DNA from 2 places in the Vibrio sp. F13 genome. Region 2 is predicted to be linked to the other one. Evidence: predicted binding sites of a transcription regulator. Region 2 holds the regulator's gene; the other holds the start of a gene.
What was found. The regulator CRP, encoded in region 2, controls carbon source genes, mostly activating them, when cyclic AMP is high. The targets are predictions, from matches to a motif close to TGTGANNNNNNTCACA.
Positions count from the first base shown of each region.

Region 1: the regulator CRP is predicted to act here: its motif matches at 5,833-5,848, upstream of rppH (RNA pyrophosphohydrolase).

Region 1 is NZ_CP170175.1:1,167,151-1,175,040, reverse strand. Features, by position in the region: one part of gene prfB (peptide chain release factor 2) at 1-8, shown strand, start outside; gene lysS (lysine--tRNA ligase) at 107-1,639, shown strand; gene vpsR (cyclic-di-GMP-binding transcriptional regulator VpsR) at 1,911-3,245, shown strand; gene LMH68_RS05345 (hypothetical protein) at 3,872-4,123, shown strand; gene LMH68_RS05340 (DUF6482 family protein) at 4,338-4,649, shown strand; gene mutH (DNA mismatch repair endonuclease MutH) at 4,718-5,383, opposite strand; gene rppH (RNA pyrophosphohydrolase) at 6,000-6,518, shown strand; gene ptsP (phosphoenolpyruvate--protein phosphotransferase) at 6,521-7,890, shown strand, end outside.
Region 2 is NZ_CP170175.1:2,058,566-2,066,455, reverse strand. Features, by position in the region: gene LMH68_RS09440 (ABC transporter ATP-binding protein) at 1-1,240, shown strand, start outside; gene LMH68_RS09435 (TIGR02444 family protein) at 1,237-1,707, shown strand; gene LMH68_RS09430 (hydrolase) at 1,915-2,907, shown strand; gene LMH68_RS09425 (YheU family protein) at 3,003-3,215, shown strand; gene LMH68_RS09420 (phosphoribulokinase) at 3,293-4,162, shown strand; gene crp (cAMP-activated global transcriptional regulator CRP) at 4,402-5,034, shown strand; gene LMH68_RS09410 (DUF1338 domain-containing protein) at 5,218-6,009, opposite strand; gene astD (succinylglutamate-semialdehyde dehydrogenase) at 6,223-7,680, opposite strand; gene astA (arginine N-succinyltransferase) at 7,720-7,890, opposite strand, start outside.

The DNA.
Region 1 (7,890 bases), 890 kb from region 2:
GTCTGTAAGCTTTATCAACTATTAAGCTTTACCAATAATATTGGTAAAAATGCCTATATTTGCAAAAATATAGCGGTCCAAATTTTAAAAGCAGGGTACATCTCTAATGACTGATGCTGTTCAAAACGAAAACGCACAAGAAGCTTCTTCACCTGAAGAGAACAAACTAATCGCTGAGCGCCGCAGCAAGCTGGATCACATCCGCCAAAACTGCAAAGCTAACGGTCACCCAAATGACTTCCGTCGTGAGCACCTAGCTGGCGATCTTCAAGCGGAATTCGGTGAGAAGACTAAGGAAGAGCTAGAAGAGCTTAACCACATCGTTGCGATCGCTGGTCGTGTTATGGCGAAGCGTGGTCCATTCCTTGCGATTCAAGAAACTTCTGGTCGTATCCAAGCATACGCAGCGAAAGACGTTCAAAAAGTACTGAAAGAGAAGTACCAAGGCCTAGATATCGGTGACATCATCGGTGTTAAAGGTGCGCTTCACAAATCAGGTAAAGGCGACCTTTACGTGAACATGGAAGAGTTTGAATTGCTGACTAAAGCACTTCGTCCTCTACCAGAGAAGTTCCACGGTCTAACTGACCAAGAGATGCGTTACCGTCAGCGTTACGTTGACCTAATCGTGAACGAAGATTCTCGTAATGCATTCATCGTGCGTTCTAAGCTTGTATCTTCAATCCGTAACTTCATGAGCGCGAAAGGCTACCTAGAAGTTGAAACGCCAATGATGCACGTGATCCCGGGTGGCGCAACTGCACGTCCGTTCATCACTCATCACAATGCACTAGACATCGACATGTACCTACGTGTTGCACCAGAGCTTTACCTTAAGCGTCTAGTGGTGGGTGGTTTTGACCGTGTATTCGAGATCAACCGTAACTTCCGTAACGAAGGTCTATCTCCACGTCACAACCCAGAATTCACAATGATGGAATTCTACCAAGCGTACTCTGACTACAAAGACCTTATGGATCTGACAGAAGAGATGCTAAGCACGGCAGCAATGGACGTTCTTGGTTCTACTTCTATGCCTTACGGTGACGAAACGGTTGAGTTCGGTGGCACTTACGCTCGCATGAGCATGTTCGATGCAATCAAACACTACAACCCTGAGCACGCTGAGATTCAAGCGCTAACAGAAGCAGACCTACAAGACCGTGAAAAGATGGTTGCTATCGCAAAATCTGTACACGTAGACGTAGAAACGTTCTGGACATGTGGTCAGCTTCTAGAAGAGATCTTTGGTGAAACGGCTGAGCCTCAGCTAATTCAACCAACGTTCATCACTGGCTACCCAGCGGACATCTCTCCTCTAGCTCGTCGTAGCGATGACAACCCGTTCTTCACAGACCGTTTTGAGTTCTTCATCGGTGGCCGTGAAGTTGCGAATGGTTTCTCTGAGCTTAACGATGCACAAGACCAAGACGAGCGTTTTAAAGCGCAAGTTAACGCGAAAGACGCGGGTGATGACGAAGCGATGTACTACGATGCAGACTACATTACTGCACTAGAGCACGGCCTACCGCCAACAGCGGGTCAAGGTATCGGTATCGACCGTCTAGCAATGCTATTTACAAACACGCACACAATCCGTGACGTGATCTTGTTCCCGGCAATGCGTCCACAGGCGTAATTCTCGCTTATAGGGCGTAACAGCCTATGTAATTAAAAAGCCACTGAAGAGTGGCTTTTTCTGTTTTGGGGCTTCAAAACCTAGTCTGTACCGCACTCTTGATTCGAAAAATCGTTATTTCTGACATAGTCTTACTATTGAGACATAAAATCTAAGATAGTCTCACTACTATACGTCTCTGCGCTGAATACGCTCTCGCGGCATTTTGTCGAACGATGAAGCAGTGACTCGTATTAGTCTGATTTAAATAAAAATAGAATAAGGAAGAAGGATGGGAACTCAATTTAAGATGGATTCCTTACCAGGTTCTCTTATCGTCGTTGGTGGTGCGTACGAACCCTGGTTATCAGTGTTAGAACAAGTGGGTTGGCAGTGTACCCAGTGTGCAGATTTACGAAAAGCCGATGCCTTGATTGCTGATATTGGCCCATGTATTGGTATTGTCGATCTTAGTCATGATGAGTTCAGTCTCAACGGTATTGCTAACCTTGTGAGCAATAACAAGCAGGTGAGATGGCTCGCCTTTATCCGTGAATCTCAATTAAGCTCTGATACGATCTGCCAGTTTATCGTCAACTTCTGTATCGACTTTTTCACGGCACCAATCCCAGATGCTCAATTGCTGAGTACCATTGGTCACCAACTGGGTATGCTTAAGCTTGAGCAGAAGGTATGGCCAAACTACGGCATCAATAACAACATGGGACTGCTAGGCGATTCTGTGGCCGTGAAGCGCTTGAGAGACCAAGTAAAGCGTATTGGGCCGACTGATGTCAGTATCTTGATTTATGGCGAGAGTGGGGTTGGTAAAGAGACGATTGCACGCTCAATTCATCAAAACTCTTCGCGAGCGCAGAAGCCATTTTTAACGGTCAATTGTCGTGCCTTATCTGAGATGAGAATAGAAGCCGAGGTATTTGGTATCTCAGCACAGCCCGCTGCAGCACCTTGTCTGTTGGAAGAAGCCGACGGCGGAACCATCTTACTCAATGATGTATTGGCGATGCCACGTAATCAGCAGTTGAACCTGCTGCGTTTCTTACAAGAAGGTAAAATTGAAACTGCGGATGGTCCTAAACCTGTCGATGTGCGTATTCTGGCCGCGAACTCTTCTGATATCGAAAAGGCATTGATCGAGGGCGACTTCAATGAAGAGCTTTATCATTACATCAATGTTCTGCGCATTCACGTTCCGAGCTTAAAAGAGCGAGTGAGTGATATTTCAGTATTGGCTAATCATTTTCTACGTGAGTATTCAAAAGAGTTTAATGCTCAAGCGAAGAGCTTTTCAGACGATGCTATCCGCTCGATGAATCGTTATCACTGGCCGGGCAATGTGCGTGAGTTGATGAATCAAATTAAGCGTGTCGTGCTGATGTCGGATGCGGTGATCATTGACGATCAACAACTGGATTTACCAAAACAGAATGATGAGCGCCGCAGTCTCAAAAGTATCCGTGAGCGTTCAGAGCGAGATGCGTTGCTGATTGTTCTGGAATCTTATGGTGGTCAAGTATCGTTGGCCGCTAAGGAGCTTGGAGTTTCGCGTGCAACCATGTACCGATTGCTGAACAAACATAGCCTGATTTCTGAAGGTGTTGTTTAGAGCTCTCTATTCATTGATTCTATCCCGTTAGTGTCAATCTAAGAACCACGCATGATGCGTGGTTTTTTTATATCCATTGCTACAACTTCTCGTTGATCGTTGACTGCTGACAGATTGACAGATTGACAGATTGATAGATTGAGCTATTAGAGGCTCGGTCTTTAAGAGAGATGTTCTGTGATTTTATATAATCATAGTGAATATGTTATATATAAAGTAATATGCAACTAATATTTTGGGTGAATCATTTGTTTTGAAATTGTTAATCAATTATCGGTTGAATAATATACTCACTTGGTTAGACTTTAACCGTGAAAGCAATGGTTTAACAAAGACTTATTTGCTTTTATTATCTCATTTCTTTTTGGATTTTTTAGTTAGTTTGGAGGCGCAAATGAAACATTTCGATTTTATACAGCATATTTGCGCGTCGTTTGATCCGTGTACTGACATGGTGACTGTTATGTCACAAACATCAGCCATGGCCGATCGAAACACCCAAGATAAACCTAACTAATAGATCCGTACCCTTATTTGGCTGCGGAAAAATAGCAGCTAAGTGAGAAGCCCTCATACTATCTAATACGCTATTTTTCCTCAGTTTATTTTACAACTGGAGAGTTATTATGCGTCACTCAGTATATTTAAAATTAGCAACAGTCCTTATCCGTGCAGACCTTCGTCGTGAAGAGCGTGAATGGCAACGAAAAGTTCGTCGCAGTTCATATGATCTACCATGGAACAATACTCACTTACTAAGAGATATTGGTCTTGAAGCTGACGGTCGACCGATTGGTTTTTCTGAACCAGAAGTCGTCACGATTGAACGTCGAGTACGTCACCTTCGTCGTGTCTTAAGTGCGCGAATACCGACGTAATCTGCGGGGTTGATAGCACCTTTCAACCCCTAAGATAATTAACAGTGATAGTTATGGCGTCGAAAGTGCAAACTTTTGAACTAGAACTGGCCAAAAAAGAGAAGCGCTTGCTTCTCTTTTTTGCTTTTTTAAGCCGAGATCTGTGCTTTTTTAAGTCGTTATCTAGTAAAGGAAAAGAGTTCTACTAAGCTTTATAGAGCAAGGGAGGCCGGCTATGCAAAAGCATCAATTAGACATGTGGTTACATGGAGAGCGCAAAGACTCTTATCAAACACCCAAAGTGTACGTTATTGGCTGTTCTGATATTTCAGAATATCTATTGGCGGTGGAGTACAAACATAAGCTAGAACCGGTAAAGCAAGACGGCGAGCCGCTTCACTTTGGATCCTTGGATCAAGTGAAAGAGGAGTTACTCCGGCTCGGCTTTGAAAAGGCGTATCTTCGCTTACACAACGCCTATGATGAGTTTGGTAATGAGCCAAGCCAAAGCTACTGTGATATTGAACTGGCGCTCAAACCTCATTAGAACTCGTTTCTTACTACCGACGGTTGATAACACACTGATCATCCTATCTTTGAAGTGCGTTAAGCGACCTATGCGTAGTGTGTCGTCAGCAATTTGTGGGTGAATTGAGTTCTTAGGTAAAAACCACGCGGTTTAGTCTTGATGGGCTTTCCACTTGCACCGTAGGCTTCCGTTAACACTCGGCTGTTGGCGGCTTTTGGTCGTAGATGCAGCGCTTCACCGTGCCTTGCTGTTATTTGTTCAACATTGCCTAACACGATCAATTCCATCAGTTCTTCCCAATCCCTTTTTAGAAGCTCGTTTTCAGCCTCGCTTGGTGTCCATAGCAAAGGGGATCCTACATGCCTCTCTGCTAGCGGGATCTCTCTTTCTCCCTCGACAGGGATCCACAACACCTTAGACAGCTTGTTTCGAACGTGGCTGGTTTCCCAAGTTATGCCTTGCACACCCATCAAAGGAGCAACACACACAAAGGTGGTTTCGAGTGGCTTGCCAGAGTAGCTAATCGGAATGCTTTTTAGCTCGATACCGAGCTTGGCAAAATCTTGTTCTGGCTTACTGCCTGCAGGTGCACCCAAGTGCCATTCCAATAGCTGCCCAACCCAGCCTTTATCACGCTTAAGGTCGTTTGGCATCACCATCTCAGCTTCGTCAGCGAGCTCTTTAAAGGTCATTCCGGCGATGGCATACGCGCGCTCTAACAGCTCTTGTTGTGTTTGTGGTTCTGGTTTCATAATAAAAGGCATGATCAAAAAAATGATTTTATCAGAAGTTATCACCAAATGACGACTGGTTAAGAAATGATCTCCTTGCGAGAGAAGGGATCAAATTCAGGGTTATCCACAGGACATAAAGGTAATTAATTGAAATATTAATTTAGTGGATAAATAAACAGGGGTTTATGGTGGATAAAATGCTTGCCAAATGGGGTTCAAAATGAATCTTTCACTTAGTAGTGTGGATAAACATCGGAGTGGTTGATCTTTAACCATGTCAGGTTTCTGAAAGATCTTTTACATTTCTAATGTTTTTTAAAACTAGAATGTTATTTTAATTTACTGATTTATATAATAATAAAATTATTTTGACTGATTTGTTGTTTTTGGTGTTGATGAATCTATGGATTAAAAAAAACGATTGCGGGTAATTCTTCACATAGTTATTCACAGAAAAGGTGAATAAATGTGGTCTATGTCTCACTATTGTGTGGGTAACTAGAATTTGAGCAAAACTTATCCATATTCCTAGTTATTATTCATAAATATAGCGCTTATCACGTCACTAAGTTTGCTCCGATTGGGGATATGTGGAAAAATCAGAGTAATTAAAAATTTAGATAGAGGTTGGCCAGTGATAGATGGCGATGGTTACCGATTAAATGTTGGTATTGTAATCTGTAACAACCATGGTCAGGTCTTCTGGGCTAAACGATACGGGCAACATTCATGGCAATTCCCTCAAGGGGGAATAGATGAAGGTGAGACTCCGGAACAGGCAATGTACCGCGAGTTGTATGAAGAGGTTGGCCTTACTAAAAAGGATGTAAAGATCGTCGCGACAAGTCGTCATTGGTTACGCTACAAGCTACCCAAACGACTGGTTCGGTGGGATTCTAAACCTGTCTGTATTGGACAAAAACAGAAGTGGTTCCTTTTGCGCTTAGATTGCGATGAATCGCATATCAATATGCAGCGTGGAAGTACACCTGAGTTTGATGGTTGGCGTTGGGTGAGTTACTGGTACCCAGTTCGACAAGTTGTTTCTTTCAAGCGAGATGTTTACCGTCGAGCGATGAAAGAGTTCGCATCTTTAGCAATGCCGTTTAAAGAGCGAAAAATAAAAGGAAAGCGCAAATTGCGTAGAGGTTAAGCATGCTCAGTCAACTAAGGGAAATAGTTGAACACGTATCAAGAGTTGAAGATGTGTCGACGGCTCTTGATATTTTGGTTAAAGAGACATGCAGTGCGATGCAGACGGAATGTTGCACCGTGTATTTGGCAAATAATGATATGCAGCGCCTTGAGTTGATGGCAACTCAAGGCCTGATCTTCAAAGGCAATAGCATTCACATTGGTTTTGACGAAGGTCTGGTTGGCCTTGTTAAAAGAAGTGCTGAACCTATCAACCTTGCACAAGCGTCTGCTCACCCTGCTTATAAGTTTTTTCCAGAGCTTGGAGAAAACGTCTATCACTCTTTTCTCGGTACTCCGATTATCCACCGCAAGCAAGTGCTCGGTGTATTGGTCATTCAACAGAAGACCCCACGTTTATTTAGTGAGATGGAAGAATCCTTCCTTGTCACGCTCTCTGCACAACTTGCCGTTATTGTGGCGCACGCCCAAACTCAAGGCCATTGGCTGTTAGAGCAACAGAAGCTACCGGCTACTAAAGGTATTGCAGCTTCATCGGGCGTGGCGATTGGTGACTTATGGTGGGACAACACTCAGCCTGAACTCACCGATGTTTATCCTGCTTCGACGCTCAATATAGAGAGAGAGCATGAGTTGTTGGCGGTAGCGGTTGAAAACGCCCTCAATGACTTTAAGCGCATGCGAAAGCGCTTAGATAGCGAAATCAATAAAGATGCGTTGGCGATCTTTGACCTGTTTACTCACTTACTCAACGATCCTATGCTGCGTAAGGATCTAAAAAGCCAAATCCAGAAAGGCGATAAAGCCGATTGGGCACTAAGACAGGTTGTAGAGAGTTATTCTAATCGCTTTGCTCGTATGTCGGACGTGTATCTTCGTGAGAGAGCACAAGACATCCGAGAGCTCGGACAAAGGCTGCTCTATTTCCTCCACAACTCTGAACATGAACTTCGCACGTTAGATAAGCCGATTATCCTAGTGGTTCGTGAGTTAACCGCTTCGGTATTAGCGTCTATTCCCAAAGAAAAGCTCTTAGCGGTGATTTCCTTGGAAGGGGCGGCGAACTCGCACGCAGCGATTTTATCTCGAGCGCTTGGCATACCTTCCGTCATGGGGGTAAACCTCAACCTAGCTCAAGCTAATGGCAAGCGAGCGATTGTTGATGGGTATAGCGGTGAGATCTTTATTGAGCCGACTAAAAGCCTGCTCAAAGAGTATCGAGGGCTGATTCTAGAAGAGAGTGAGCTCTCCTCTATGGTCAATCGCGAGCTGTACCTACCGGCAAAAACGCAAGACAACAAGCAAGTCGAGATTCTGCTTAATGCGGGTTTAAGTGCAGACACTAACATCGCTATCAACCAAGGCGTTGA
Region 2 (7,890 bases):
GGGTAACTACTCATCGTTCGAAACCCAACGAGCGCAAAAACTGATTCTGCAACAAGCGATGTACCAAAAGCAGCAGAAACAGATGTCTCACATGCAGAGCTACATTGACCGTTTCCGTTACAAAGCTTCAAAGGCTCGCCAAGCGCAAAGCCGTATTAAAGCGCTAGAGAAAATGGAACAAGTGCTGCCTGCTCAGTTTGATAATCCATTCAGCTTTGAATTTAGAGAACCAGACGCACTACCAAACCCAATCATGATGATGGATGAAGTATCAGCGGGCTATGATGACAATCTGATTCTAGAAAAGATTCGCTTGAACCTAGTACCGGGCAGTCGTATTGGTTTGCTTGGCCGAAATGGCGCTGGTAAATCAACACTGATTAAACTGCTTTCTGGCGAACTGAAACAGCAAGGCGGTGAACTGAGTTATTCGCAAGGCGTTAAGATTGGTTACTTTGCACAGCACCAGTTAGAAACGTTGCACCCAGAAGAAACACCGCTGCAGCACATGATGCAGATTGCCCCTAAACACACCGAGCAACAATTGCGTGATTACCTAGGTAGCTTCGGTTTCCAAGGTGAAAAAGCACTTGATAAAGTAGCACCCTTCTCAGGTGGTGAAAAAGCGCGTTTAGTATTAGCGCTACTGGTATGGCAAAAACCAAACCTGTTGCTACTCGATGAACCAACCAACCACTTGGATCTCGACATGCGTCAAGCGCTGACTTTTGCCCTGCAGACGTTTGAAGGCGCAATGGTTATCGTATCGCACGACCGTTACCTACTGCGTGCAACTACCGATGATTTATACCTTGTACACGACCGCCAAGTCGCACCGTTTGATGGTGACTTAAGCGATTACTACAAGTGGCTAACCGAGCAACAGAAAGTTGAGCGCAAAGAAGCACAAGCATTGGCACCAGCCAAAGACGGCGCCAACAGTGCAGCAGCGAAAAAAGAGCAGAAACGTAAAGAAGCCGAGTTCCGTAAACTGACGGCACCACTTCGTAAAAAGCTCACTCAATTTGAAAAGCAGATGGATAAATTAACGCAGGCTCTTGAAGAAGCTGAGCAAGAATTATCCGACACATCACTGTATGAAGCTGAAAATAAGGCTAAACTGAATAAAGTACTCGCTCTCCAAGCGAGCAGTAAGTCACAGCTAGAAGAAGTTGAAATGGATTGGATGTCCACTCAAGAAGAGCTTGAGCAGATGGAACAGGATATGGATAGCTTATGAGCCCAGAGCACGCCCCAATATCACTAACACTGGAACGACTATGGCAATTTAGCCTTCAGTATTACAGTGTGCGCGGTGTAAAGGATGCGTGCTTAGCTTTGCAAAACCAGTTCCACGGCAACGTCAATCTACTGCTGCTTCTCAAATGGCTTGATGAGCAGCAATTGTCTTTTGCTGAAGAAGAGTGGCATAAAGTTCAACAGTGTTTAAGCCGCTCTGAAACCCTGCTTCATAGCTATCGAGAGCTACGTAAACATCTCAAAGCACACGTTGTCGACTCTCTATACCGTGAAGCGCTAAAGTTTGAGTTACAGCTTGAAAAGCAACAACAGTCCGATCTGGTCGACTGTATAAACTCCCTACAACTGTACGCTAACCAGCAATCACCGCTCACTTTTCAGTACTGTCGTTTATTAGGGGCTGAAAACCTCTGCGACGCTTTTTCTGAACCAGCACCACAGCCCTAGCTCGTTCTCTTTCCCTTTTATTCAATCAAGATCCAAGCTTAACCTTGATATTATTCAAACGGTTACCCATAGTCTGTTTTTGTATCTCGTATAAGTGAAGCCTTGCGCTTATGCCGAGAATCAACCAAGCTCAAATAAAAACGTGGGCGTTTCGTTACAAACTCAACACGTTATCAAAACCCGTATAAAGAAGCATGGATCGTTTTTATGACAATATTTACCGCAGCTGCTGGTCTCTCTAATCCGCACTTACAAACCTTAGTGCCACGGTTTATTAGGAAGCAGGCGCTGTTTCATCCTCACTGGCAAACCTTAGAAACACCCGATGGTGACTTTCTTGATCTTGCTTGGAGCGAATCACCAGACGGTGACACCTCAAATAAAAATGATCGCAGTAGCAAGCCGATATTCGTTCTATTCCACGGTTTAGAAGGTAGCTTTGAGAGCCCTTATGCCAATGGATTAATGAATGCGTTTGCTAAAGATGGTTGGTTGTCCGTGATGATGCACTTCAGAGGCTGCAGCGGAAAACCCAATCGCCTGGCTCGCGCTTACCATTCAGGTGAAGTCGAAGATGCGCGCTTTTTTCTAAGACACCTGCACGCCCAGTTTCCGAATAACCCTAAGGTTGCGGTTGGCATATCTTTAGGTGGAAACATGCTGGCGAACTATTTGGCTGAGTACGCAGACGACCCATTGCTGTCGGCGGCGACCATCGTATCTGCTCCTTTTGACTTAGCGTGTTGCTCTAGTCGTATTGAGCGTGGTTTCTCCAAGCTCTATAAGAAGTACCTGCTCAACTCTCTAAAATCGAATGCGCTAAAAAAGGTTAACCTGCTGCAGGAAAAACTTGGCATCACCGCTGAAGCCATCAAGAACATCACCAAACTGTATGAGTTTGATGAACGAATCACTGCGCCTCTGCACGGCTTCAAAAATGCCCAAGATTATTATGCGCAATGTTCTGCTCTGCCTAAGCTCAATAAGATCAAACTACCGACTCAGATCATTCATGCCAAAGACGACCCTTTCATGACCGATGATGTGATCCCAAAATTTGTTCTGCCCGATAACATCGATTATCGACTGTTTCAAAAAGGCGGCCATGTTGGGTTTATTACTGGCAGTACACTCAAGCCAAGGTTTTGGTTAGAAGAAGCCTTGCCTGCCTACTATGAAAGTATCCAAGATTCGGCATAATGACCGAGCCTTAGTAAATAGAAGTAAAACAATACTAAGCACACGCATTTCTACATCAATAAACCTATTTATGAACATAAAAGAGAGAAGTATTTATGATCATCCCATGGCAAGACATTGCGCCAGAGACACTGGAAAACCTCATCAAAGAGTTCGTGCTGCGTGAAGGCACAGACTACGGCGACGTAGAGGTTTCACTGCAAAACAAGATTGATCAAGTGAAACATCAATTAGCTTCAGGAGAAGTCAGAATTGTGTTTTCTGAGCTCCATGAAACCGTTGATATTCAAGTCACAAAACGCTTCTAAGCTGCGCTCATAAAGGAGCCGTGTTATAGTGGTAAACGATTGCTAACAAGTAAGTTACTCAAAAGACAAGGGTTGTCATGTCCGCTAAACATCCAATTATTGCGGTGACGGGTTCATCTGGAGCCGGCACCACCACCACCTCAGAAGCCTTCCGTAAAATGTTCAATATGATGGACGTGAAGGCAGCTTGGGTTGAAGGAGATAGTTTCCATCGCTTCACTCGCCCAGAGATGGATGTCGAGATCCGTAAAGCGCGCGAGCAAGGTAAGCACATCAGCTACTTTGGTCCACAAGCCAACGATTTTGGTGCGCTAGAAGAGTTCTTCCGTAAATACGGTAACGAAGGCACAGGTAAAGTACGAAGCTACCTGCACACCTTCGATGAAGCCGTGCCTTACAATCAAATGCCAGGCACCTTTACGCCATGGCAGGAGATCCCTGAAAACTCCGATGTGATGTTTTACGAAGGCCTGCACGGCGGTGTGGTTGATGGCGACATTAACGTTTCTCAACACGTCGATTTGCTGATTGGCATGGTACCTATCGTAAACCTAGAGTGGATTCAAAAATTCGTTCGTGACACCCGCGATCGTGGCCACTCACGCGAAGCCGTAATGGATTCCATTGTTCGTTCGATGGATGATTACCTTAACTACATTACCCCACAATTTTCGCGCACTCACATCAACTTTCAGCGTGTTCCAACCGTAGATACATCTAACCCTCTCAACGCCAAAGGGATTCCAAGTTTAGACGAAAGCTTCGTAGTTATACGTTTGCGTGGCATCAAAAACGTCGATTTCCCCTACCTTCTGGCTATGATTGATGGCTCGTTTATGTCTCGTCATAACACGCTAGTAGTGCCAGGCGGCAAGATGAGTTTTGCTATGGAGCTCATTGTGAGGCCAATCCTGCAACAACTCATCGAAACCGGAAAAATAGGTTAACAAAACGACATTCTGGTTGATTACTTTTCATACCGTGATCATGTGCACAATTTTGCGTAAAAAATCGTAGCTTGGTCACGATTAAAATCAAGAAATAGTACCTGAAAAAGGATACTATTCTTAAACGAAACACAAGATAGCTTGCAGCACTCAACGAGTGCTCTTATCCTACAAGTCAATCCAGGCTTAGCTAAAATACGGAAAGCGGCAAGCATACCCTGCAGAGGAAGTGAGATATTATGGTTCTAGGTAAACCTCAAACCGATCCAACATTAGAGTGGTTCCTTTCACACTGTCATATTCATAAGTACCCTTCAAAAAGTACTTTGATTCATGCTGGTGAAAAGGCAGAAACCTTGTACTACATCGTTAAAGGTTCTGTGGCAGTTCTTATCAAAGACGAAGAAGGTAAGGAAATGATTCTTTCTTACCTAAACCAAGGCGACTTCATCGGTGAGCTTGGCTTGTTCGAAGAAGACCAAGAGCGTACAGCTTGGGTTCGTGCTAAATCTCCTTGTGAAGTAGCTGAAATTTCTTTCAAGAAATTCCGTCAACTTATCCAAGTGAACCCAGATATCCTAATGCGCCTTTCAGCGCAAATGGCAAACCGTCTACAAGTAACTAGCCAAAAGGTTGGTGACTTAGCGTTCCTTGATGTAACAGGTCGTATCGCTCAAACGCTACTAAACCTAGCGAAACAGCCAGATGCAATGACTCACCCTGACGGCATGCAAATCAAGATCACTCGTCAAGAGATTGGCCAGATCGTTGGTTGTTCTCGTGAGACCGTTGGTCGTATCTTGAAGATGCTAGAAGAGCAGAACCTAATTTCTGCACACGGTAAAACTATCGTGGTATACGGCACTCGTTAATCTCGATTAACTGAGCCAAAAATTTGAAAGCCACCAAATGCGAATTTGGTGGCTTTTTTGTTTTCTGAAGACCCAGAGAGCAGATGCGAGATACGATAAAAACTCACAGAATCCTATTTGTAAACTTCCTCGAAGCGAAGCGTACTCGAATCTCTAGGACAAAGTCCGTGCTCGTACCTTTTGTTAACCGTTGGTGCTCTCAAAGATTTTGTCAGCTGATGCTGCAACAAAACCTGTGTAAAGCTCACCGTTGACCATCGCATAACGCTTAGCGAACTCATAGAAGCCGCCAGGAATCATCTCATTGCCTTCAACAAATGAAACTGGGACTTTGTCTGCCATTGTTGATGATTGCTCTAATAAGACCTCTGGAGAGCCTTTAACCTGACCGCCAGATGCATTGATTGTGAAGCCTGACTCGCTCAGGTAGTCATTCACCGCCTGCACTTCATCAAATTCATTTAGCTGGTTCACACTCACCGTAAAGTGGTTTGCACCATATCCATGAGCCGCGAGCCAAGACGCGTATTCGCTCTCTTTCGCTAGTACTTGGAAGTCAGCGAAGCTCAAATCCCAAAGACGACCACCAAACAAGAACTCATGACCTTGAAGCTTACTTGAGTCCACTTGCTCAACCAACTTAGCAACGATCTGTTGCAAGTCACTTGAACACTCTTCTACCTTCAACTCACTAATGAACACTTTTGGTTGTTTTGGATTTGGGTGCTCGTAATGCTTAGCCACCAACTTCTTGCTCTCAAACAAGTAGTCGCCACACGCCTTATAGCCTAACTCTAGGAAAGGCTTCGCTAATGTTTCAATACCCAAAGGAGCAACATTGAAAGTACGCAATGCAATGTGATCATTAATCAGCGCTTCGTCTTCTTTCAGCAAGTGATGCACTTTCTCAGCCGATGGACAAAGCCTGTGAATGTAATCGTCCCAAAGTGATTTAAAGAGTAGATCGGGCGTCATGGTGACTCCTTGTCAAAGGTTCTAGCAAGCTAGTAATTTGGATAAGAGAGGGAGAGGCTGAGACACAGAGTCAGCAGCCATCAGCCTGTGACATACTTTTTCTATTATTATCTACCGCCCAATCTAGGTGTCGGACGTGATGGAAAAGGAAAGCGATAACACCACTTCCCTATTTCAAGCTTAACGCATGAGCCTAAGACTCATTAGCCTAAATTAAAGCTCAATACCCGGGCTAAACGTTGCTGGAAGTTGAGTTTCACCGCCTTCCATTGAAGCCATAGGATAAGCACAGTAGTCCGCCGCATAGTAAGCACTTGGGCGTAGGTTGCCTGAAGCACCCGGACCACCAAATGGTGCATCACCACTTGCGCCTGTTAGCTGACGGTTACGGTTAACAATACCCGCACGGATATGGTCAACGAAGTATTCCCATTCAGAATCATCTGTTGATACAAGACCCGCAGACAAACCAAAACGAGTGTCGTTAGCTAGCTCAACCGCTTGCTTTAGCGATTGGTAACGAACCACTTGTAGCAGTGGACCGAAGTACTCTTCATCCGGCAGTTCAGCAATGTTGGTTGCGTCGATAATACCAGGAGAAACAAACGCCGCCTGACCCGCTTTTGCTTCTACTAGGCTGACACCACCTAACGATTGCAGATTAGCTTGCGCGTCTAGAATAAATTTAGCGGCAGCTTCAGAGATCTGAGGGCCCATGAAAGGAGCTGGTTCCGCGAAAGGCTGATCGACACGAATCTTTTGCGTAGCTGCGACCAGTTTATCGAGTAGCAGATCGCCCTTCTCGCCAACAGGCACGTACAAACGACGAGCACATGTACAACGTTGACCCGCACTGATGAAAGCTGATTGGATGATAGTGTATACCGTTGCGTCTGCATCACCGTATTGGTCGCTGATCACCATAGGGTTGTTGCCGCCCATTTCTAGTGCCAGCATCTTGCCCGGTTGGCCCGCGAATTGACGATGCAGGATATGACCGGTATTGGCACTACCTGTGAACAGCACGCCATCAAGACCTTTAGCATCGGCTAGTGCGATACCTGTCTCTTTAGCGCCTTGTACTAGGTTGATTACGCCAGCTGGAAGGCCCGCTTCTTGCCATAGTTTCATCGTAAACTCACCCGTCCAAGGTGTCTGCTCTGAAGGCTTAAATACCACGGTATTACCCGATAGCAGTGCAGGAACAATATGACCGTTTGGTAGGTGACCAGGGAAGTTATAAGGGCCAAATACTGCCATCACGCCTAATGGACGGTGACGAAGTACAATCTGGTTGCCTGCCGCTTCACGTGAAGCTTCCCCGGTACGCTCATGGTAAGCACGAATGGAAATAGCAATCTTGCCCGCCATTGCGCCCGCTTCAGTGCGAGTTTCCCAAATCGGTTTACCCGTCTCTTTAGCGATGATTTGTGCGATTTCTTCGCTGTTCTCTTTAACTTTTTCAGCAAAGTTCAACACGATCGCTTCACGCTCTGCAAAGCTCAGTTTTTTCCAAACCAAGAAGGCTTCACGAGCTGATGCTACTGCAGATTCAACCTGTGCTGGTGTTGCGCTATCACCCTGCCACACTACTTCATTGTTGTATGGGCTTACTGATGTCATGGCGTCACCTTGACCTGCCACCCACTGTCCTGCTATCCACTGAGTCATACTTCTATCCTTAAAATCTTCGACAGATAATCGCCGCTCTTATTGAGCCAACATGCGAACGAATTCGCCTTCTTTTACTTCAAGAGCGCTTGCTACTTCAGATGATAAAATCACTGTGTCGCTTGCTTGGTCATACGCACCTTTCGCGGCTACTGCGCGGAAGTTCTCAAACGAGGTATTACCAATTAGGAAGTCTTTAGAGCTAGAGTG